DNA from 4 places in the Cedecea sp. Ae19-4 genome. Region 1 is predicted to be linked to each of the others. Evidence: riboswitches for the same ligand, from Rfam matches in the RefSeq annotation. Region 1 holds a riboswitch; each other region holds the start of a gene.
The links. A riboswitch is a leader RNA that binds a small molecule or an ion and turns the genes downstream of it on or off. The one in region 1 is predicted to bind thiamine pyrophosphate.
Positions count from the first base shown of each region.

Region 2: it holds a riboswitch for thiamine pyrophosphate, as region 1 does, so the genes downstream of both, thiB (thiamine ABC transporter substrate binding subunit) here and AAIE02_RS09995 (TenA family protein) in region 1, are expected to answer to the same signal.
Region 3: it holds a riboswitch for thiamine pyrophosphate, as region 1 does, so the genes downstream of both, thiM (hydroxyethylthiazole kinase) here and AAIE02_RS09995 (TenA family protein) in region 1, are expected to answer to the same signal.
Region 4: it holds a riboswitch for thiamine pyrophosphate, as region 1 does, so the genes downstream of both, thiC (phosphomethylpyrimidine synthase ThiC) here and AAIE02_RS09995 (TenA family protein) in region 1, are expected to answer to the same signal.

Region 1 is NZ_JBCHWG010000001.1:2,096,051-2,101,659, reverse strand. Features, by position in the region: gene AAIE02_RS10000 (ABC transporter ATP-binding protein) at 1-500, opposite strand, end outside; gene AAIE02_RS09995 (TenA family protein) at 497-1,177, opposite strand; TPP riboswitch at 1,237-1,338, opposite strand; gene AAIE02_RS09990 (LLM class flavin-dependent oxidoreductase) at 1,502-2,524, shown strand; gene AAIE02_RS09985 (DUF1349 domain-containing protein) at 2,549-3,124, shown strand; gene AAIE02_RS09980 (MerR family transcriptional regulator) at 3,317-4,045, shown strand; gene AAIE02_RS09975 (nuclear transport factor 2 family protein) at 4,274-4,708, shown strand; gene AAIE02_RS09970 (SDR family NAD(P)-dependent oxidoreductase) at 4,705-5,424, shown strand; gene AAIE02_RS09965 (NAD(P)/FAD-dependent oxidoreductase) at 5,421-5,609, shown strand, end outside.
Region 2 is NZ_JBCHWG010000002.1:1,018,080-1,023,688, forward strand. Features, by position in the region: gene thiQ (thiamine ABC transporter ATP-binding protein ThiQ) at 1-411, opposite strand, end outside; gene thiP (thiamine/thiamine pyrophosphate ABC transporter permease ThiP) at 395-2,005, opposite strand; gene thiB (thiamine ABC transporter substrate binding subunit) at 1,981-2,964, opposite strand; TPP riboswitch at 2,996-3,097, opposite strand; gene sgrR (HTH-type transcriptional regulator SgrR) at 3,133-4,791, opposite strand; gene sgrT (glucose uptake inhibitor SgrT) at 4,879-5,058, shown strand; gene AAIE02_RS17625 (sugar efflux transporter) at 5,171-5,609, shown strand, end outside.
Region 3 is NZ_JBCHWG010000001.1:2,246,280-2,251,888, reverse strand. Features, by position in the region: gene AAIE02_RS10695 (LysR family transcriptional regulator) at 1-724, opposite strand, end outside; gene AAIE02_RS10690 (FMN-dependent NADH-azoreductase) at 980-1,591, shown strand; gene lpxO (lipid A hydroxylase LpxO) at 1,657-2,559, opposite strand; gene AAIE02_RS10680 (YadA C-terminal domain-containing protein) at 2,697-3,623, opposite strand; gene AAIE02_RS10675 (hypothetical protein) at 3,859-4,020, shown strand; TPP riboswitch at 4,017-4,113, shown strand; gene thiM (hydroxyethylthiazole kinase) at 4,152-4,940, shown strand; gene thiD (bifunctional hydroxymethylpyrimidine kinase/phosphomethylpyrimidine kinase) at 4,937-5,609, shown strand, end outside.
Region 4 is NZ_JBCHWG010000002.1:533,872-539,480, reverse strand. Features, by position in the region: gene nudC (NAD(+) diphosphatase) at 1-27, opposite strand, end outside; gene AAIE02_RS15335 (Rsd/AlgQ family anti-sigma factor) at 126-629, shown strand; TPP riboswitch at 680-790, shown strand; gene thiC (phosphomethylpyrimidine synthase ThiC) at 880-2,781, shown strand; gene thiE (thiamine phosphate synthase) at 2,781-3,416, shown strand; gene AAIE02_RS15320 (HesA/MoeB/ThiF family protein) at 3,409-4,164, shown strand; gene thiS (sulfur carrier protein ThiS) at 4,148-4,348, shown strand; gene thiG (thiazole synthase) at 4,350-5,129, shown strand; gene thiH (2-iminoacetate synthase ThiH) at 5,129-5,609, shown strand, end outside.

The DNA of each region.
Region 1 (5,609 bases):
GTGATGGCATCCAGCGCCGAAAACGGCTCATCCATCAGCACTATCGGGCGCTTTTCGTAAAGCGTCCTGGCGATGGCGGCACGTTGCCTCATCCCGCCCGATAGCGAAGCTGGCAGGGCTTTGGCATAGCCAGCCAGCCCGACCTGCTCAATCAAATGTTCCGTCCATTGTCTGTCGACCGCCTCACCACGCAGGCGAGCTCCGAGGGCCACGTTCTGCTCAATGTTGAGCCACGGGTAGAGCAAATCTTTCTGCCCCATCCAGGCGATACGCCCGGCAACCGGCAGACCGTCGCTGCAGGTCACGCTTCCGCCACTGGCCTGCGCCAGCCCGGCGATAATCTTTAGCAGGCTGGTTTTACCGGCCCCGCTCGCGCCCAGCAGGGCAACGAAGCTGCTGCCGGGAATATCAAAATTCAGCTGCTCAAAAATGGTCTGCTGGCCAAAGCGCAGGCTGAGATCGCGCACCTGAATGCCCGGCGAAGTCGCGCTGTCGGTCATGAGGCATTCAGCCCCATCTGCCAGAACGCGGATTCAAGCTGCGTCGCGGTGGTAAAAATCTGTGATAGCTCTGAGAAACGGCTTTCCGCGCCACGCTGGTGGCCTACGTTTTCGAGCAACTGCACAGCGGCCCGCACGCCGGTGAGGTAGCCTTCATCGCCATAGTTACGGATCCAGTTCGCGTAGGGATTGCCTGCCATCACCGTGTCGGGGCTATGCAGCAGGCCAAGGCCGATTTCTGCATATCCGGCCACGCAGGGCAGCAGCGCAGCCAGCAGATCGAGCGCGTCGCCTGAATGGCCAATATCCAGCACGTAACGGGTGTAATTCATGGTTTCTGGCGCTTCCGCCTCGGCCACTATTTGCGCTTCGTCCAGGCCCCAGCTTCGACAGTAGGCCACATGGAGCGGCAGCTCGGAGACAATGGCATTCAGCGATGCGGTCGCGGTGCGCATTTCCGGCAGCGTGCGAAGCTTGCTGACCAGCAGGGCGTAGGCGCGGGCAAAATGAATCAGGAAAAGATAATCCTGGGTCAGATAGCGCTTGAATGCGGCTTCAGGCAGCGTGCCGACAGCAAGCTGCTGCAGAAAAGGGTGATCGACGTAATCCTGCCAGTGCTGGCCGGCCTGCTCGCGCAGTCGTCCGTAAAGACCGTTTTCGAAAAGTGGGGTGTACATGGGACCTCCTGGGTAAGTGGAGATCCGGGCGCGCAGAGGTATGAACAGACAATAACAGAGCTGTGATTGCCGACCGTCCCTTCGCTGGCATGACCCAGATCAGGTTCAAAGGGTTCGGCTTACGCCATCTCAGCCCATACAGGACACCCCTCGGAGGTGCCTGTTATACGACATTTACTTTTTGATTACAATCGCCGGGCGCTGTGTCTGACCTTGCTGAAAGCGACGATCCGTTTAGTGCGGTATCGCAATATTTTGCTGGCACTCGGGGCGGGAATTTTGTCACTGTAGGCCGGTTACCTACGAGTCTAAGGATGATATCCGATGAAAAAGATTGGTTTTCTCTCGTTTGGCCACTGGTCGCCTGCCGCCCAGTCCGGCACGCACTCTGCGGCGGATACGCTGCTGCAGTCCATCGATCTTGCCGTTGCTGCAGAAGAGCTTGGCGCGGACGGCGCTTACTTCCGCGTGCACCATTTTGCTCGTCAGCTAAGCTCGCCTTTCCCGCTGCTGGCGGCCATCGGGGCAAAAACCAAACGCATTGAAATCGGCACCGGCGTGATCGATATGCGCTATGAAAATCCGCTTTACATGGTGGAGGACGCGGGGGCGGCGGACTTGATATCCGGGGGCCGCCTGCAGCTTGGAATTAGCCGTGGCTCGCCGGAGCAGGTGATCGACGGCTGGCGATATTTTGGCTATGTGCCGGGCGAAGGAGAGACCGAAGCCGATATGGCGCGCCGTCATACCGAAGTGTTCCTCGAGGCGCTGAAAGGGGACGGTTTTGCCGAACCTAACCCGCAGCCGATGTTTCCTAATCCGCCGGGGTTGCTGCGTCTGGAGCCGTTTTCTGCCGGGCTGCGGGAGCGAATCTGGTGGGGAGCCAGCTCCAACGCGACCTCGGAGTGGGCCGCGAAGTTAGGGATGAACCTGCAAAGCTCCACGCTGAAAACCGATGAATCCGGCGAGCCGTTTCATATCCAGCAGGCGAAGCAAATCCGTGCTTATCGGGCCGCGTGGAAAGAGGCGGGCCATACGCGTGAGCCACGCGTTTCCGTCAGCCGCAGCATCTTCGCGTTAATGGACCAGCGCGACCGCAACTACTTCGGCGGCAGCGGCAAAGAAGGCGATCAGGTTGGCTACATCGAGCCACAAACCCGGGCCATTTTCGGCCGCAGCTATGCCGCTGAACCGGAACTGCTCATTAAGCAACTGGCGCAGGATGAAGCGATTGCTGAAGCCGACACGCTGCTGTTAACCGTGCCAAACCAGCTGGGCGTGGATTATAACGCGCACGTCATCGAATCTATTCTGAAGCACGTTGCACCAGAGTTGGGCTGGCGCTAAATAAAACAGGGAAAAGGTCATGCTATGAGCGAGGATTTTTACTGGATTAATGAGCCAAAAGTCTGGCAAGAAGGCGACGGCGGGCTGACGGTTGTCACCGATGAACAAACCGACTTCTGGCGCAAAACATGGTACGGGTTTGAGCGTTTCTCCGGCCATTTTTATGGCTGCAACGTGCGGGGGGATTTTACTTTCCAGGTGAAGGTCAAAGCTGAATTTAGCGCACTTTACGACCAGGCCGGCATCATGCTGCTGGGGGATGAATCCCACTGGCTAAAAGCGGGCATCGAGTTTAACGACGACGCGCCTGCCATTGGCAGCGTGCTGACGCAGGGCCATTCCGACTGGGCAACCGGCGTCTTTCCCGGTCAAGCAAATCTGTTTTGGATGCGCCTGACCCGAAAAGGGGACAGCCTGCGGCTGCAGTATTCCGTTGACGGCAAAAGCTGGCCGCTGCTGAGACTGGCGCATTTCCCCGGATTCGACGCATGCAGGGTAGGCGTGATGTGCTGCACCCCGCAGCGTGGCGGGCTGGCGGTGAACTTCGAAGAAATGATGCTGAGTGCCGCGCTGGATAAAGGACTGCACGATTTAAGTTAATCAGCCGTTTAGTCGGGCGGCGCCCCGCCAGACATTTGCCAGGCAGGGTTTCTCCTGGCGGGGACAAAGCCGGTAACGGGGCAAATGTTTTTCCGTTGGGCATTGAAAATAAAGTGCAAACGCTTCGCGCTTCATTCAGCCCGGTATAATTCGTAGTATATTGTGAGTATTGATGGTTATCAGGTGCTCTTCATGTCTTACTCCATCGGCGAATTTGCCCGGCTCTGCGGGATAAACGCCACCACGCTCCGTGCCTGGCAGCGTCGTTACGGCCTGCTCAAGCCGATGCGAACCGATGGCGGTCATCGGCAGTACAGCGACGAAGATATCCAGCAGGCGCTTAACATTCTCGACTGGGTGAAAAAAGGGGTGCCGGTCAGCCAGGTTAAGCCGCTGCTGGCCCGGCCTGAAACGCGCCGGGCGAACAACTGGCTTGGCCTGCAGGAGAGTATGTTGCAGCGGCTGAATGAGGGGAAAATCGAATCTCTTCGCCAGCTTCTCTACGATGCAGGCCGGGAATATCCGCGCGCGGAACTGGTGACGGAAGTGTTGCGCCCGCTGCGCAGTAAAGTCTCGGCTAACGTACCGGCCATCATGACCCTGCGCGAAATTCTCGACGGTATCATTATCGCCTACACCTCGTTTTGCCTTGAAGGGGATAAAAGAGCGCCCGGTGACAACTGCCTGATTGCCGGCTGGCATCTGAGTGACCCCTGCGAAATCTGGCTGGAGGCGCTCAGGCGAACCGGCCAGGGACACCGCATCGACGTGCTTCCCGTTCCGCCTGCCGTCCTGGCCCCGGAAATCTTTCCCGATCGAAAATGGCTGCTGGTCACCTCCGGTAAGCTGACGGCGACACGTAAAAAGCAGCTTGAACTCTGGCAGCAGCAGGGCGCTACGCTCGAGGTCATTCCCCTCTAGGCCCGTTTTCCCCTCCACAATATCCTCCTCCAGCGGCCCGTTGAAAACGCGGTGGGCCGAGCTGTGCTATCAAAAAATGAAAATCTACCGCATCGTTTGACTGTTTGTAATTAGTTGAAATTATTATCTTTTTGAAAATATCACAATCAAAACTTGGACAAATCTAAGTATTTGTGCAAGTTTTAATTATACGATAACGTCAGGTGCTTCACCGCGAGGGTGAAACTCATGGGCACAACGCCAACCGCCATTCATCGCTTTGTTGATTATTACGCCGGGCTGGACAAGCAGTCGCCCTCGGCGCTGGCCGGGCTTTACGCCTCCGAGGCCATACTCATCGATCCGTTTGGCGAGCATCGCGGGTTGCCTGAGATCCAGCGCTACTTCGCCCACCTGCTGGCCAGCGTGGCGTACTGCCGCTTTGCTATTGATCCCCCGCTATGTGATGAGGCGCGTTTTGCCGTCGGTTGGACAATGCACTGGTCTCACCCGAAGGTCGCCGGTGGAAAAGGGCTGTCCTTGCCTGGCTGTTCGGTGGTTGATCTCAAGAACGACCTGATTATTCGTCAGCGCGACTACTACGATGCCGGAGAAATGCTGTACGAACATCTGCCCCTGCTGGGTTGGGCGGTTCGCAGCGTGAAAAGAAGGGTGCGCCCATGATGACTGTCCTTATTACGGGCGCAAGCTCCGGCATCGGCGCCGGGCTGGCAAAATCCTGGGCCGATGAGGGCCATCGCGTCATTGCCTGCGGCAGAGATGCGGCGCGGCTGGCAACCTTGCAGCAGCACAGTTCAAACATCGCGGTACGCCAGTTCGATATGACCGACCGGGATGCCAGCCGCGAGGCGCTGGCCGACTGCCGGGCGGATCTGGTTATCCTTTGCGCGGGAACCTGTGAGTATCTGGATCGCGGCCAGGTGGATGCCGCGCTGGTTGAGCGGGTGATGGCGACCAATTTTCTTGGGCCGGTCAACTGCCTGGCCGCGCTTCAACCTCGGCTTGTTGCCGGCAACCGCGTGGTGCTGGTCAGCTCGATGGCCCACTGGTTGCCATTTCCACGGGCAGAAGCCTATGGCGCTTCGAAAGCCGCGCTGACCTGGTTTGCCAATAGCCTGCGCCTGGACTGGGAGCCGAAAGGGATTGCCGTCACGGTGGTTTCACCGGGATTTGTGGACACACCGTTAACTCAAAAAAACGATTTTTCCATGCCTGGCCGGGTAAGCGTTGATGCTGCGGTGAAGGCGATTCGCCGTGGCCTGGCTAAAGGCCGCGATGACATTGCTTTCCCGACGGGATTCGGCCTGGTGATGCGCCTGCTGGCGGGGTTACCCGTAGGTCTACAGCGCCTCTTTTTGCGCAGGATGGTTCGCGCATGAACATCGCTATTATCGGCGGCGGTATCGCCGGGCTGACCTGCGCCTGGCGGCTCGCCGGACATCATCAGGTCACCCTCTTCGAGGCGGGTTCCAGCGTGGGAGGCCACACTGCCACCGTGGATGTTGCTACGCCGCAGGGAACCTATGCCATAGACACCGGATTTATTGTCTATAACGACAGGACT
Region 2 (5,609 bases), on a different contig from region 1:
GCGCTGCCGCTGGCCGCCGGAAAGCTGAGACGGCAGACGATCCAGCATGTCAGTTAATCCCACGCGTGCCGTTATTTCCCGCAGTCGCCGCTTCTGGGCTTCATTAAGTTTCATTCCCGGATGCATGCCCAGGGCGATATTTTGCCGGACGGTCAAATGGCTAAACAGATTATTTTCCTGGAAAAGCATGGAAACCGGGCGAGCTGAAGGCGGTGTCCGGGTGTGATCCACGCCGTCGATGACGATGTTGCCGCTGGCAGGCTGCAGGAACCCGGCGACCAGGCTCAGTAACGTACTTTTCCCCGCCCCGCTTGGCCCCAGGATGGCGATTCGTTCCCCCGCCGCAACCTTCAGGGAAAAGCGCATGGGTAAGTGCTGGTACAGCCAGGTTACATCAGTCAGAGTTAGCATCTTGCCCCGGAAGTTTTTCAATCAAGGTAAACAGCATAAAACAAAGCAGCAGTAGAAGTAGCGCTGTGACAGCGCCTTCCTGGCTGCGGTAAGAGCTGATCTGCTGATACAGCCAGAAGGGCAGCGTGCGGAAATCTTCATTGCCGAACAGCGCCACCACGCCGAAATCGCCAATCGACAGGACGCAGGCAAAGGCCAGTGCCTGGGCTATCGGGCGTTTCAGCGCTTTTAGCTCAATAAATCGCAGGCGATTAAAGCCGCTGATATTCAGCGACTGGCAAAGCTGAGTGTAGCGTTCTGCCACGTCTCGCATGGGGTTTTCGAGCACCTTTAAGGCGTAAGGAATCGCCATCAGCGCATTGGTAAAAATAACAATAGCGTCGGCGGATTGCGGCAGGCCCACGGTATTGTTTAGCAGCAAGAAGAAGCCGGTGGCGAGGACGATGCCCGGCATCGCCAGAATCAACATGCCGCTAAGTTCAATGGCCTGCCCGGCGAAGCGTTGGTTACGCAGCCGAAGTTCACGCGAACTCCAGAGCAGCATCAGCGTCAGCGTCACGCTGACAAGCCCGGCGGCAGTGGCAATTCTCAGTGAAGTCCAGAGCGCGTTCCAAAGCGCTGGCTGCCGCAGCACGCTGCCCATGCTGCCGTTAATCCCATCGACCATCACCGCTAGCAGCGGGGGGAGCAGCAGCACCAGGGCGAGCACAATAAGCAGGCCATCACTAAGTTTTCGGCGCAGAGAATCCTGTGGATCGCGCCAGCCCTGAAGCTGGCTGACGCCGACGGGAATCGCCTTGCTTAGCTTCTGACTCAATAACACCAGGCCAAGGCAGCACGCCATTTGCAGCAGAGCCAGCAATGCCGCTTTGGCGGGATCGTAGTCGTAGCTTAATGCCTGAAAAATGGCCAGCTCGATGGTGGTTGCCTGCGGGCCGCCGCCCAGAGAAAGCACGGTGGCGAAGCTGGCGAAGCAAAGCATAAAAATCAGGGCGCCAACCGGGAGTAGCTGGCGGCGCAGCCAGGGCCACTCGACGAAACGGAAGAAATACCAGCCCTGCATCCCCAGCTGTGCCGCCAGCTGACGCTGTTCCGAAGGGATATTGTTCAGCGCCTGCAGCAGAAGACGGGTCGCCATCGGCATATTAAAGAAGACGTGCGCCAGCAGGATGCCCTGCAGGCCATAAGGGGAAAAGTGCCATTCAACGCCCAGCCAGCCGCAGAGCGTGGCCAGCCAGCCTTCTCGCCCATAAACGGAAAGAATACCGAAAACGGCGACCAGCACCGGCAGCACCAGCGTCATGGCGCACAGCCTCAGCAGCGCCAGTCGGCCAGGAAAGCGGCGGCGGTAGAGCGCGCGGGCTAAAAAGATGGCCGGGAAAACGGAAAGTGCGGCGGAAAGAAAGGCCTGCCAGAAGGAAAAGCGCAGGACGTGCCAAAGATAGTCGTCCCGCAATATGGCAAAGACATCCGTCTGCGGAGCGTTAAGCCACAGCGCCAGAAAAGCCGCCAGGGCTACCGCCACGACCAGCGTTGCGGCAAAGAGCCCTGGATACAGCCAGCCTGGTATTAGCGGCTGACGGCGCGTTGCCATTCATTGATCCATTCTGCGCGCTGGGTGGCCACCTGCTGAGGGAGAAATTCCAGTGTGGTTTGCGGCTTCACCAGGCTGTCGAAGCCCGCAGGTAATGCCACGTTGGTCACCGGATACATCCAGTTGCCGGTAGCAATGGTGTTCTGGAAACCTGGCGTGGTGATGAATTTGATAAATTTCTCGGCGAGTTCAGGCTGCTTGCTGTTCGCCAGTCGGCCCGCGACTTCAACCTGCAGATAATGCCCTTCGCTGAAATCCGCGGCGGCGTAGTTGTCTTTCTTCTCTTCGATGATGTGGTAGGCCGGGGAGGTGGTGTAGCTCAGTACCAGGTCGGCTTCCCCTTTCAGGAACAAGCCGTAAGCTTCGCTCCAGCCTTTGGTGACGGTGACGGTTTTTTTCGCCAGCTTTTGCCAGGCTTCCGGGGCTTTGTCACCGTACACTTTTTGCATCCACAGCAGCAGGCCAAGCCCTGGAGTGCTGGTGCGCGGATCTTCGTAAATGACCTTCCATTTTTGATCGCTTTCAACCAGCTCTTTCAGGCTTTTGGGCGGGTTTTTTAGCTTGTTCTTGTCGTATACGAAAGCAAAGTAGCCGTAATCGTAAGGCACGAAAGTGGTGTTCTTCCAGCCGCCGGGCACCTGAAGGGTGGCGTTTTCGACGTTAGAGGGGGCAAACAGTTTGGTTTGCGTGGCGGCTTCTACCAGGTTGTTGTCCAGCCCCAGCACGACGTCTGCTTTGCTGTTCTTGCCTTCCATGCGTACGCGGTTCAGCAGAGAAACGCCGTCTTCCAGCGCCACAAATTTTAGCTCGCAGTTACAGTCGGCCTCAAAGGCTTTCTTCACCGCCGGGCCTGGGCCCCAGTCGGCGGCGAACGAGTCGTAGGTGTAGACGGTTAATACAGGTTTAGCGAAAACGGGCATGGCGGCCAGCGCCAGCAGCGGCAGAAATTTTTTGAACACTTTGCACCTCAGTAAAAGGGGGCAAAGGAATTGAGTTGAGTGTCTCAAATCCCTTCGCCGGCGTTATCCGGATCAGGTTCGACGGGTATTATCTCAGCGCGGACAAACTGTCCTGGCACCCCGTTGAGCAGGGAGGATTCTACTGATTTCCTTTGGGTTACGGAAGCGTTATGGGCCCGGTGGGGCAAACCAGGCAGATTTGAAATCAAACCAGCCTAGCGTGTTCATCCGCACCCCGCGCATACTGCGCTGGCCTTCAATGCGCAACCAGTGGTGAATCAATGGGATAACGTCATTGCGCTCCAGCATTTGCTTGCACCATTCAGGCAGGGCCAACGTTTTGCTGTGCCAGCGACGGGCATCGCCCTGCCAGTCGCCAGGGATGCATTTTTGAATCAGCGGGACTTCGTAAAGCTGGGCAAACAGAGAGTATTCCAGCGGCATGGTGAAGTTCACGCTGTTCAGCCAGATGTCGCTTTCGGCCTCGCCCTGATGCCACTCAGCATAGTCTATCTCCTGCACAACCAGCTTCACGCCCTGCTCTGCCAGTAATTCGGTCATGATGCTGCTGATCACCCGGTGCTCTACGTGGTCGCGGTAGTAGGTGAGCGTTATGCTCTCCAGCCCGGCGGGTTTAGGGAGCAACGGCCCGGGCCTCGAATGGTGCCAGCGGGGGAGCAAACCATAAGCCGGGAACCAGTACTGCTGATACTGCTCTGTAGCGCGGTAGATAAGGTTAACCGGGGAGAGAATATGCCCAATCCACTGGCGCACGCTTTCGTCAACGCCAAGGCTGGATCGGCTGTCGAACAGCAGATAGTAGCAGCCTTCTTCCGGGCGGCTTTCGACGGCTTTTTCACTGTCCGGCATACCCTGGAGCTGCACCCCGCAGCTGGACTCCTCGCCAACTTCCGGCAGTACCCAAAAGTTGACCTCGTCAATGAGCGCCCGGAAGCCAAAGTAATCATCAAAGGCGTGGATCTTCAGCTGGTTGCGGTTGTTCCGAGCCACGGAATAGGGGCCCGTGCCGATGGGCTGGCTGGCGAAATTTGTCATCGTTGTCCATTCGCGCGGCAGGATCATGGCGTTCACGCTGCCCAACAGCCACGGCAGCCAGTCATCCGGCTGACTAAGGTGGATATCCAGTGTCCAGATAGTCGGCGAGGTGATTTGCGTGATATGGGCAAAAAGCGGCAGGGCGTTGATGCGCTGCAGGGAAGAGATGATATCGAGCATGTCCAGCTCGCGACCGTGATGGAAATGGATGCCTGGGCGCAGGAAGAAGCGCCAGCGTAAAGGGGAAATTTGCTGCCAGTGGTGAGCAATATCCGCTTCGAGTTCCCCATTTTCCTCATTTATACGCGTCAGACCGCTAAATATCTGGCGGGCAATGTGGGTTTCGGAGCGCCTAAGCGCCGAGCCGGGCAGCAGATTTAGCAGCGGGCGATAGTAAAGGACACGCAGAATGTGTCGACCCTGGCGAAAGCTGCGGCCAAGATGAGAAATCAGCATCTGGCGGACAGCGGCTTTGTCGCCGACGATTTGAACCAACTGATCGATGCGATCCTGCTCCAGCAGATCTTCCGCCCGCTGCTGCTGAAGCGCCAGCCCGGTATAGAGGAAAGTGAGCTGCGAGCGCTTGCCTCGTCCGGCTTCCGCCTGCCAGCTTAGCCAGCCCTTTTCCTGCATCGCATTAAGCAGCGTACGCATATGGCGGCGGGAACAGCTCAGCAAATCCGCTAAATCATTGAGCGTGGTTTCCTGAGGTTTGCCTTCGCAGCATTGCCACAGGCGGATGAATTGTTGTTGCAGGCGAGACGAAGACATAAAAGAGGAACTCCAGGCGGAAACTCATCAATTTAACTCTCCCTATATTACGTCAATAATGATTCCCGATGAAGCGAGGAGGTGTTTATGAAGCGGTCATCACCTGCGAAGTTTTTCCAACAGTACTTTGCCGCAACACAGTTTGTTTGCTCTGGATGGCTGGCTCGCCTGACGGTGGAGCAAAGACTAAGGATGCTCGAAGACTTGATGCAGTGGGAGGTTACAACCCCGATGCCCGAGAACGCCAACGCGCCGACTCATGTGTGACTGAGTATTGGTGCTTTTCACCGGCCAGCAGCTGTTTACTGCTGGCTTTTTTCGTTTAATCTTTACGCATTTAACAAATACCTCTGATTACATCTCCTTTTAAGGACACTCCATGCTCTGGTTTTTGACCCGCGCACGCCGTTTTAACCCTGTTTACGCTGCCTTCATGGCCGTCTCTTTTATGATTGGCGTGGCCGGGGCGCTGCAGGCTCCGACGCTTAGCCTCTTTTTAACGCGTGAAGTTGAAGTCAGGCCGTTTTGGGTCGGCCTGTTTTACACCGTTAACGCGATTGCCGGGATTGGCGTCAGTTTGCTGTTGGCCAAAAGGTCGGACAGTCGGGGCGACCGGCAAAAACTGATTATGGTTTGCTGCGCGATGGCGGTGGCAAACTGCGTTCTGTTTGCCTTTAATCGTCATTATCTGACGCTGATTACGCTTGGCGTGATGTTTGCCTCAATAGCCAATACCGCCATGCCGCAGATTTTTGCCCTGGCGCGTGAATACGCCGACCGCTCCGCCCGCGAAGTGGTGATGTTCAGCACGATCATGC
Region 3 (5,609 bases), 150 kb from region 1:
GCATGCTGCCCCAGCCGAGGCCATCGAGCAAAAAGGCGTGTTTGGCCAGCAGATCGCCCAGCCGCCAGGTGGAAGGTGACATTACGCCAAACTCTTTCCCTTTGGAAAGCTCCGAGCGGTCGGTCAGCACCAGCTGAACGTGTTTGGTCAGTTCGGACTTTGGAATGATGCCTTCGAACTGCGCCAGCGGGTGATCGGGCGCGGCTACCATCACCAGCGAAACGCCGGTCAGACGCTCCCCGGTCAGCGAGGCCGGCATATCCGGCAGTGAGCCCAGAATACCAATCCCCGCGCTGCCGTTAAGCACCGGTTTGTAGCCCCCACCCAGCGCCTCTACAAACAGACGCAGCGGCGTGCCGGGAAACTGTTCGCGGAAGGCTTTGGCCGCCGAAGTCATCGCCTCCAGCGGGAAGAAAACGTCCACCACCACCGAAAGTTCAGATTCCAGCCCCGACGACATACCGCGCGCTCTCGCCTTCATAAAATCGACGCCAGAAACAATGCAGCGGGCGTCGATCAGCAGCACTTCACCTTCTGGCGTTAGCTTTGGATAGCGGCCGGAACGGTCGAACAGCTGCACGCCGATCTGGGCTTCCAGCCCCTTAATCAAATCGCTGATCACCGACTGGGCGCGGTACATCTTGCGAGCAGCCGCAGAGAAGCTGCCTTCGTCGACGGCGGCAATAAACGTGCGAAGTTGGTCCAGCGAAATACCGTCCAGCATTGTGGTTCCTGCCTGGCTGTCAAGGGATGAAGCGCAATATAGCCCTTCGGCATGGGTTTGTCATTGGCGATGATGTATCGGATATGACGATGGATTGCATCGAAATATAACGGCTATTCGGGTGGGAGAGGCGGTGGCATAGTGGCTGCCATGTTCAGCGAATCTTAAAGATTGAGCACACCTATGTTAACGGCTCTAAAAAAACTCTTAACGCGCTTATCCCCTAAATCAGACTCCATTTCAGAGGCTAAAACGATGTCGACTATCCTGCATATTGATACCAGTGTTCTGGGCGGTTATTCCGTCAGCCGCCAGCTGTCGGCGGAGATTGTTGCCCGCCAGAAAACGCTGCACCCCGGTGCCACCGTGATTTACCGCGACCTGGTGCAGTCCCCGGCTCAGCACCTGTCCGACAAGCACATTGCCGCTTTCCAGGGCGCGGAAGTGACCGACGCTGAGCTGGGCGCAGACCTCGCGGCCGGTGGGGCGTTTATTGACGACCTGTTCGCCGCAGACGTGATTGTCATTGGCGTGCCGATGTACAACTTTTCTATTCCATCCCAGCTTAAGGCGTGGATCGACCGAGTTTGTGTGGCTGGACGCACCTTCCAGTACGGCGCCAACGGCCCGGAAGGCCTGCTGCCAAAAGGCAAAAAAGTGTTTATCGCTTCTTCGCGCGGCGGCCAGTACACCGGCGACAGCCCGGCGGCATTCCTGGAGCATCAGGAATCCTATTTGAAAGCGGTACTGGGCTTCATTGGCCTGACCGATGTGACCATTATTCGCGCAGAAAACCTGAGCCGTGGCGACGAAGCGAAAAGCGCCGCACTCGCCGATGCGAAAAACCAGATTGCGTCACTGGCCTGATTACGGATAACGAATAACGAGCCCTGGCTATTACTGCAAAGGCTCGTTTATTTCGCGGAAGTGAACTAAAACGCCCGCCAGATAAGCACGGCAATCCCGCCAAACAGGATCCATTTCACGATGTAATACACCGTTTTATTCCAGCTTTTTAACTTCTTGCCGACGATACGAATCTGATAGATGTAGCGGAAAGCGCGGTTGATCCCACCGATGCGGTCGTTTTCATCGTTAGGTGCCGACGCGGCGCTCATCAGGTTGCGCCCCAGCCAGTGGTTAACCGCCTGAGCCCAGCGGTAGCGCATCGGTCTTTCCACGTCGCAGAACAGAATCAGGCGATTTTCGCCGCTGGTGTTTTCCGCGTAGTGAATATAGGTTTCATCGAACAGCACGCCTTCACCGTCCCGCCAGCTATAGCGCTTCCCGTCCACTTCAATAAAGCAGCGATCGTCATTCGGGGTCGCAAGTCCAAGGTGAAAACGCAGCGAACCGGCGTACGGATCCCGGTGCCTCGGCAGGCGGCTGCCGTCGGGCAGGGTGGCGAACATCGCAGCTTTGATGGAAGGAATGGTGCGCAGCAGTTCGGTGGTTTTCGGGCACAGTATGCTGGCCGACGGGTGGGCGTTTTCATACCATTTCAGGTAAAAGCGCTTCCAGCCTGTTTTAAAGAAGGAGTTGAAACCGGCGTCGTTAAATTTATCCGCGGCTTTTATCTGCTCCATTTGTTGCAGATGCATACCTTCGTCGCGAATCACTTCCCAGTTTTCCCGCAGCGTTGTCAGCTCGGGAAAGGTTTCCGGTGTTAAATAGGGCGTATTCGGCACCCTAGAGAAAAGATACATAAAACCGTTAAGCGGGGCGGTAAACGTGGAATGGTCCGACAGCTGCCGCCAGAAACGAAAGCGAATCTTGCCGCGATAATGCACATAGACCACTGAAATAATAATGATGAGTAAAATAATATATTTCATGTTGTTATCTGACCACTGTGTTTTTTTGCTCATTCCCTGCCGGGCCAAAGCCCCGACTGCCCAAAATGCGCCTTTGAAAAGGCGCTGAAATAGAGCATAGCAGTGGTTTTAACGAAGTAAATGTTGCCTGGGAAAACTTACCAGCCTACAGATAACCCCGCGCCGTAACCCATATTGTTTTCTGTATCATCACTGACGGTGGCTTTCACAACAACAGCATTTCCGATACGTGTAGAGGCGCCCACGGCTAAAGCATTTTCACCTTCATAGCCGCCAATCCCTGCCCCTATAGCCACGGTTTGATTATTCATCACCTGCGGTATATTGCTCATTGCCATCGCGCCAGAGATACCCGCGTTGGCCTCTTTTTGATTATTGTTAACTTCGTCTTTTAATGCAGAAAATGCATTATTTAATTTGTCTATCGATAGGCTGTTGGCCTGAATCAGGCGGGTATTATTTTCTGCATGTCCCGTATTTAAAGAAATATTGTTAGCGTTAGTGGATACGCGTGCCTGCGTTGCCGTATCAAGTTTCGTTTCGGTGGTTATCAGGCCATTTTTGCCATTTGTTCCGTTTTTACCATCAGCGCCGTTTTTAACCTGAGACTGGACATATTCGATCATCGCTTTATCTTTGGCTGCCTGGTGGTCGGCATCTGTCTCCGGGCTGTCCAGGTGTGAACTTTTATCGGCTGTGGACGGTACAACCGGATCCATAATTATCGCCGTTGAAGGGGTAAGCGTGCTGGCGACGATTGAGTGGGGAGCATCGGGATGCGGCGGAACGGGCTCTGAATGATTCCCGTCCATATGCGGGGTCGTCACCGTCCCACTCACAAAATCGCTGGTATAGTTTGTCTGATGGACGCGATCGTAATCCCGTACAGCCTGCTGCTGCGACGCATCCATACTTTCAAAACAGGCCTTTGCTTCCTGCCAGGTAATAGATTTATTCACCATATTATTATAGAAGTCGCTTACCACATCAGCCCTGGCTGAAGTCGAAAGGACCAAAATACCAAACACCAAAGCCATTGATTGACCAAAGTTAAAGGATTTCATTTTTCTCTCACCATAAATAAATTGAACGTTCCAATGCATTATTGAGTGCACTAATAACGGCGATGAACTATCCCGAAATGTGACAATGCAATCCTTGATCTAAATCATAAGAAAATTCTTAGTGGAGAGTGTTTAAAAGCGATAAAACAGGCCGTTCACATTCATTATTTGCGCTGGTGCCAGGCTGCTCACACCGCTGTTACAATCGGGGTGAAAAGGGGTAAGGCGCTTACGTTTGAAAGTGCAGTTACTCGCGGGCCGCTTGATGGCAGAAGAGCGTGGAGCGGCTAAATTTGACGGGATGATGACCGTTTTTGCCGTTTACAAGACTTCCCGCTGGCATTACCATCCTCTGCACGGATTAATGACCTGCATTAATCACAACATATTGCTGTAAATGACTCGGGGTGCCCTTCTTTGTGAAGGCTGAGAAATACCCGTACCACCTGATCTGGATAATGCCAGCGTAGGGAAGTCAGATGCCTGTCCGGCGTCCCTTCTTTCACGCCGGACAGGAGCCTTACCGTTATGCAACCTGACCTGCTACCCGGCGCAACCGCCGCCTCTGTTTTACACCACCTCCGTCAGCATTCGCCGCTGGTTCACTGCATGACCAATGACGTAGTGCAAACCTTTACCGCTAACGTGCTGCTGGCGCTTGGGGCTGCCCCGGCGATGGTGATTGAAGCCGAAGAAGCGGCACAATTTAGCGGGCTTGCCAGCGCGCTGCTGATCAACATTGGCACCCTGACTTCAGAACGCGCTGCGGCGATGCTGGCTGCTATTCACGCCGCCAATAGCGCCGGAACGCCGTGGGCACTAGACCCGGTCGCCGTGGGTGGTTTGGCTTTCCGCACGCGTTTCGCTCGCGACATTATTCAACTGAAACCAGCCGCCATTCGCGGTAATGCGTCTGAAATCATGGCGTTGGCAGGGGAGCAGGCCGGAGGCCGTGGCGTAGACAGCACCGATGATGCACTTTCGGCGATCCCGGCGGCGCAAAAGCTGGCCCGCGAAACCGGTGCAGTGGTTGCCGTAACCGGAGAAACTGATTACGTCACCGATGGCGAACGAACGTTTGCCGTGACCGGCGGGGGAGAACTCATGACGCGTGTGGTCGGCACCGGCTGCGCGCTTTCCGCCGTGGTTGCTGCGTGCTGTGCTTTACCGGGAGACAGGCTGGACAACGTCGCCAGCGCCTGCCGCTTTATGTCGCTTGCCGGCGAGCAGGCCATCGCCGCCAGCCGTGGGCCGGGCAGTTTTACCCCAGCCTTCCTCGACGCCCTTTATCTGCTGAATGCGGAGGGGCTTGCATGAAACGCATCAACGCATTAACTATTGCCGGAACCGATCCAAGCGGTGGCGCGGGGATCCAGGCCGATCTGAAAACTTTCTCCGCGCTCGGCGCTTACGGCACAAGCGTGATCACTGCGCTGGTGGCGCAGAATACCCGTGGCGTGCAGTCCGTTTATCGTATTGAGCCTGAGTTTGTGGCGGCGCAGTTAGATTCTGTCTTGAGCGACGTGCGAATAGACACCACAAAAATTGGCATGCTGGCAGAGGCCGATATCGTTGAAGCCGTCGCAGAGCGACTGGCGTTCTATAAGGTACCAAACGTGGTGCTGGACACGGTGATGCTGGCGAAAAGCGGCGATCCGCTGCTGGCCCCATCGGCGGTAGAAAGCTTACGTCGGAAGCTATTGCCGCATGTCGCGCTGATCACGCCCAATCTCCCGGAAGCGGCAGCGCTGCTGGATGCGCCCCACGCGCGCAGTGAAAAAGAGATGCGCGAACAGGGTGAAGCGCTGCTGGCAATGGGCTGCGAGGCCGTGCTGATGAAAGGCGGGCACCTCGACGACGCAGAAAGCCCGGACTGGCTATTTACTAGCCACGATGTCCAGCGCTTTACCGCGCCGCGCGTGCAAACAAAAAACACCCACGGCACTGGCTGCACTTTATCTGCCGCGCTGGCTGCGCTCCGCCCCC
Region 4 (5,609 bases), on a different contig from region 1:
ATCTAAGTTTTGAATAACACGTTCCATAACCTGGTGCACATCCCCGTGTTCACTGATATAAACAATTAGTTTTTACTTTTTTGGGTTAGTTTGCGTTCAATCTTTTAACTCACGGAGTCTCAATCATGCTGAACCAGTTAGCCAATCTGACTGAGCGCGTTGGTGGTAGTAATGAGTTAGTCGACCATTGGCTGCAGGCCCGTAAGCACCTGTTGGTCGCCTATTACAACATGGTCGGGATCAAGCCTAACAAGGAATCGCACACCGCGCTCGACGAAAAAGCGTTAGACAATTTTTGCCACGGCCTGGTGGATTACCTCTCTTCCGGTCATTTCAGTATCTACGAGCGAATCATCAGCAACCTGGAAGGCAGTAGCCCGCTGCTAAGCGCAGCTCAGCTCTACCCTCAACTGGAAGCCAACACCCAGCAAATCATGGACCTCTACGATTCCCATCTGGAAAACGCCATCGACCGCGACAGCTGGGTCGAGTTTCAGCAGGCGCTGTCGGAGATTGGCGAGTGCCTGGAGTCCCGCTTCACCCTTGAAGATAAACTAGTCCTCCTGGCTATTGATAACAACCTCGACGGCAGCGCCAGCGATCCTGCCGGGCTGGCAAGTCCAGCTTGAGTTGTTAGCTATTAACGAGTAATTTACAACTTTCCCACCGCAAGGTGGGATCATTCTTGTCGGAGTGCCGAGTGCGTTATGCACCGGCTGAGACCGTTAATTCGGGATCCGCGGAACCTGATCAGGTTAGAACCTGCGAAGGGAACAAGAGTAATTCTGTCTTTGGGTACACCCGTTCTCGGGCGGCCCATATCCATTACTCCTTCCGTTGTCCTGACAAGCCATATCCTGACTAAACCTGGAATGAGCTATGTCTGCATCTGAAAAAAAACCTGGCCGCCGCGAACAGCGCGCCGCCGCCCAACACTTCATCAACACGCTTGAAGGCACCGCCTTCCCCAACTCCCGACGCATCTATCTGATCGGGTCACGTGAAGATATCCGCATCCCGATGCGCGAAATCCAACTCAGCCCAACGCTCACCGGCGGGAGCAAAGATGCCCCGCAATATCAGCCGAACGAGGCGGTTCCCGTCTACGATACCTCCGGCCCCTATGGCGATCCCGACATCGCCATAAACGTGTTAAACGGGCTAAATCCCCTACGCAGCGCCTGGATCGACGACCGCGGCGACAGCGAAACGCTGGGTGACCGCAGCTCCGCTTACACAAAAGCGCGTCTTGCCGACGACGGCCTGGACGAGTTGCGCTTTGAAACTCAGTCCAAACCTCGCCGGGCAATAGCCGGGCAATGCGTCACCCAGTTGCATTACGCCCGCAAAGGCCTTGTCACCCCGGAGATGGAATTCATCGCCATTCGCGAAAATATGGGGCGCGAGCGTATTCGTGATGCCGTCCTGCGCCACCAGCATCCCGGCGAAGGGTTTGGGGCCCGCCTGCCGGAAAACATCACGCCGGAGTTCGTCCGCGATGAAGTCGCCTTCGGGCGAGCGATTATTCCCGCCAATATCAACCACCCGGAATCAGAGCCGATGATTATCGGCCGCAATTTCCTGGTGAAGATCAATGCCAATATCGGCAACTCGGCAGTCACGTCTTCTATTGAAGAGGAGGTGGAGAAGCTGGTGTGGGCCACTCGCTGGGGGGCAGACACGGTGATGGACCTCTCCACCGGCCGCTACATTCATGAAACGCGGGAATGGATCCTGCGCAACAGCCCGGTGCCCATCGGCACGGTGCCCATCTACCAGGCGCTGGAGAAGGCGAACGGTATCGCCGAAGACCTGAGCTGGGAGATGTTCCGCGACACGCTGCTGGAGCAGGCAGAGCAAGGCGTGGATTACTTCACCATTCATGCGGGCGTGCTGCTTCGCTACGTCCCGATGACCGCGCAGCGCCTGACCGGGATCGTGTCGCGCGGTGGATCGATTATGGCGAAGTGGTGCCTGTCCCATCATCAGGAAAACTTCCTGTATCAGCACTTCCGTGAAATCTGCGAAATTTGCGCCGCCTATGACGTTTCCCTTTCTCTGGGCGATGGCTTACGCCCGGGTTCCATTCAGGATGCCAACGACGAAGCGCAGTTTGCCGAACTGCATACGCTGGGCGAGCTGACCAAAATTGCCTGGGAGTACGACGTTCAGGTGATGATTGAAGGCCCGGGGCATGTGCCGATGCAGATGATTCGCCGCAACATGACCGAAGAACTGGAGCATTGTCACGAAGCGCCTTTCTATACCCTTGGCCCGCTCACAACCGACATCGCACCAGGCTATGACCACTTCACCTCCGGCATTGGCGCCGCCATGATCGGCTGGTTTGGCTGCGCGATGCTTTGCTACGTCACCCCGAAGGAGCACCTCGGCCTGCCGAACAAAGAGGATGTTAAGCAGGGACTAATTACCTACAAAATTGCCGCTCACGCCGCGGACCTGGCCAAAGGGCATCCCGGCGCACAAATACGCGACAACGCGATGTCCAAAGCACGCTTTGAATTCCGCTGGGAAGACCAATTCAACCTGGCGCTCGACCCCTTCACCGCTCGCGCTTACCACGATGAAACGTTGCCGCAGGAATCCGGCAAAGTCGCGCATTTCTGTTCCATGTGCGGCCCTAAGTTTTGCTCCATGAAAATCACCCAGGAAGTGCGCGATTACGCCGCAAAACAGGCGAGAGATGCTGGCATGGAAGATATGTCCCAGCACTTTCGCGCCCGGGGCGGCGAAATTTATCTCAGACAAGAGGAAGCATAATGTCCAGACTCACTTTCCCTGCCACCTCACGCCAACTGGGCCTTTATCCGGTCGTCGACAGCGTGGAATGGATCGAACGTCTCCTCGGGGCAGGCGTCAAGACCATCCAGCTCCGCATTAAAGACAAACGCGATGCAGACGTTGAAGCCGACGTCATCGCAGCCATTGCGCTGGGCGAACGCTACAACGCTCGCCTGTTCATTAACGATTACTGGCGACTGGCCATCCAACACGGTGCCTACGGCGTACACCTCGGCCAGGAAGATATGGATGTCGCCAACCTGGCGGCGATAAGCGAAGCCGGACTGCGTCTGGGGCTTTCAACCCACGACAACATGGAAATGGATCGCGCCTTAAGTGCAAACCCGTCCTACATCGCGCTGGGCCATGTCTTCCCTACCCAAACCAAGCAGATGCCCTCTTCCCCTCAAGGGCTGAATAAGCTGGCAGAACATATTCAGACGCTGGGTGATTACTCCACCGTCGCCATCGGCGGAATAAGCATCGATCGCGTACCTGCCGTCTTAGCCACCGGCGTGGGCAGCGTCGCCGTCGTCAGCGCCATTACACAGGCTCCCGACTGGCGCATCGCCACGGCGAAGCTACTCGACCTGGCGGGAACTGGCGATGAATGACGCGGATTTTATGCGCTATAGCCGCCAGCTACTGCTGGAAGACGTGGCGATTGAAGGGCAGGAAAAACTGCTGTCCAGCACGGCGCTGGTCGTCGGTCTGGGCGGCTTAGGTTCACCTGCCGCGCTGTATCTCGCCGCCGCTGGCGTAGGCAAGCTTATCGTCGCGGACGATGACAGGGTGCATATCAGCAATCTCCAGCGCCAGATCCTGTTCACCTCAGAAGATATTGAGCGCCCGAAATCTTCGGCGGCCCACCAGCATTTGCAGCGCCTTAACCCAGGCGTAAAAATTGTTTCGCTGACAGAGAGGCTGACGGGGGATTCTTTGACAGAAGCCGTGCACGAAGCCGACGTGGTGCTGGACTGTAGCGACAATATGGCAACCCGCCAGGCGGTTAACGCCGCCTGCGTGGCCGGGAATACGCCGCTTATCACCGCAAGCGCCGTCGGTTTTGGCGGCCAGATGATGGTCCTGACACCGCCCTGGGAGCATGGCTGCTACCGCTGCGTCTGGCCTGACGAGAGTGAACCTGAACGCAACTGCCGCACCTCCGGCGTCATCGGCCCGGTCGTGGGCGTGATGGGCACTCTTCAGGCGCTGGAGGCCATTAAATTACTTACCGGCATGACGCCTGCTGCTGGCGCTTTGCGCCTGTTTGACGCCCGGCAACATAGCTGGCGCACTCTGGCGATGCAAAAATCAGCCACCTGCCCAGTCTGCGGAGGTCGCGATGCGCATTCAGTTTAACGATGAATATCTGGAATGTACGGCCGGCCTGACGCTCGCAGCCCTTTTGGCCCAGCTTGATCAGGGCAAAGTTGGCGCGGCACTGGCCGTTAATCAAACTATCATCCCACGTGAACAGTGGAGCAATTATCTGCTGCGCGAGGGCGATACCATTCTGCTGTTTCAGGCAATTGCCGGGGGCTGACATGTTACAGATTGCCGATAAAACCTTTTCCTCCCGCCTGTTCACCGGCACCGGAAAATTCTCCTCCAGCCAGATGATGATCGACGCGATTCGCGCTTCTGGCTCACAGCTTGTTACCATGGCGATGAAACGCGTGGATTTACGTGGCCATAGTGATGACATTCTTCAGCCACTCCAGCAGGCGGGCGTGCATCTGCTGCCCAATACTTCCGGGGCGAAAACGGCAGAAGAAGCTATTTTTGCAGCCCAGCTTGCCCGCGAAGCGCTGGGAACAAACTGGGTTAAGCTGGAAATTCATCCTGATGCCCGCTATTTACTTCCTGACCCGATTGAAACGCTGAAGGCCGCCGAAACGCTGGTCAAACAAGGATTTGTGGTGCTGCCTTACTGCGGCGCCGACCCCGTGCTCTGCAAACGCCTCGAGGAAGCTGGCTGTGCGGCCGTGATGCCGCTCGGCGCGCCCATCGGCTCAAATCAGGGTCTGCAAACCCGCGCGCTGCTGGAAATCATCATTGAGCAATCCCGCGTGCCGGTTGTTGTCGATGCGGGGATCGGTGCCCCAAGCCATGCAGCCGAAGCGTTGGAAATGGGGGCTTCTGCCCTGCTGGTCAATACCGCCATAGCGGTCGCCCGTGACCCGGTACAAATGGCACAGGCGTTTCGCCTGGCCGTGGAAGCCGGAAGCCTTGCGGCACAGGCCGGGTTAGGATCTCGCCACCAGCAGGCTCAGGCTTCCAGCCCGCTGACCAGTTTCCTTCAGTTTAGCGAGGAGAATGCCTGATGGCAGAAACCTTTACCGACCGCTGGCGTCAGCTGGACTGGGACGATATCTCCCTCAAAATTAACGGTAAAACGGCGGCAGATGTCGAACGCGCGATTAACGCCGCCCGCCTGACGCGAGAAGACTTGATGGCTTTGCTCTCCCCTGCCGCCAGCCGTTACCTGGAGCCTCTTGCTCAGCGGGCGCAGCAGCTTACGCGTCAGCGCTTCGGCAACACGGTCAGTTTTTACGTGCCGCTCTATCTCTCTAACCTGTGCGCCAACGACTGTACTTACTGCGGCTTTTCCATGAGCAACAAACTTAAGCGCAAAACGCTGGATGAAGCGGAGATTGAGCGGGAATGCGCGGCTATCCGTGCCCTGGGGTTCGAACACCTTTTGCTGGTGACCGGCGAGCACCAGACCAAAGTCGGCATGGATTATTTCCGCCAGCATCTGCCGGCTATCCGCAGCCGCTTTAGTTCACTGCACATGGAAGTCC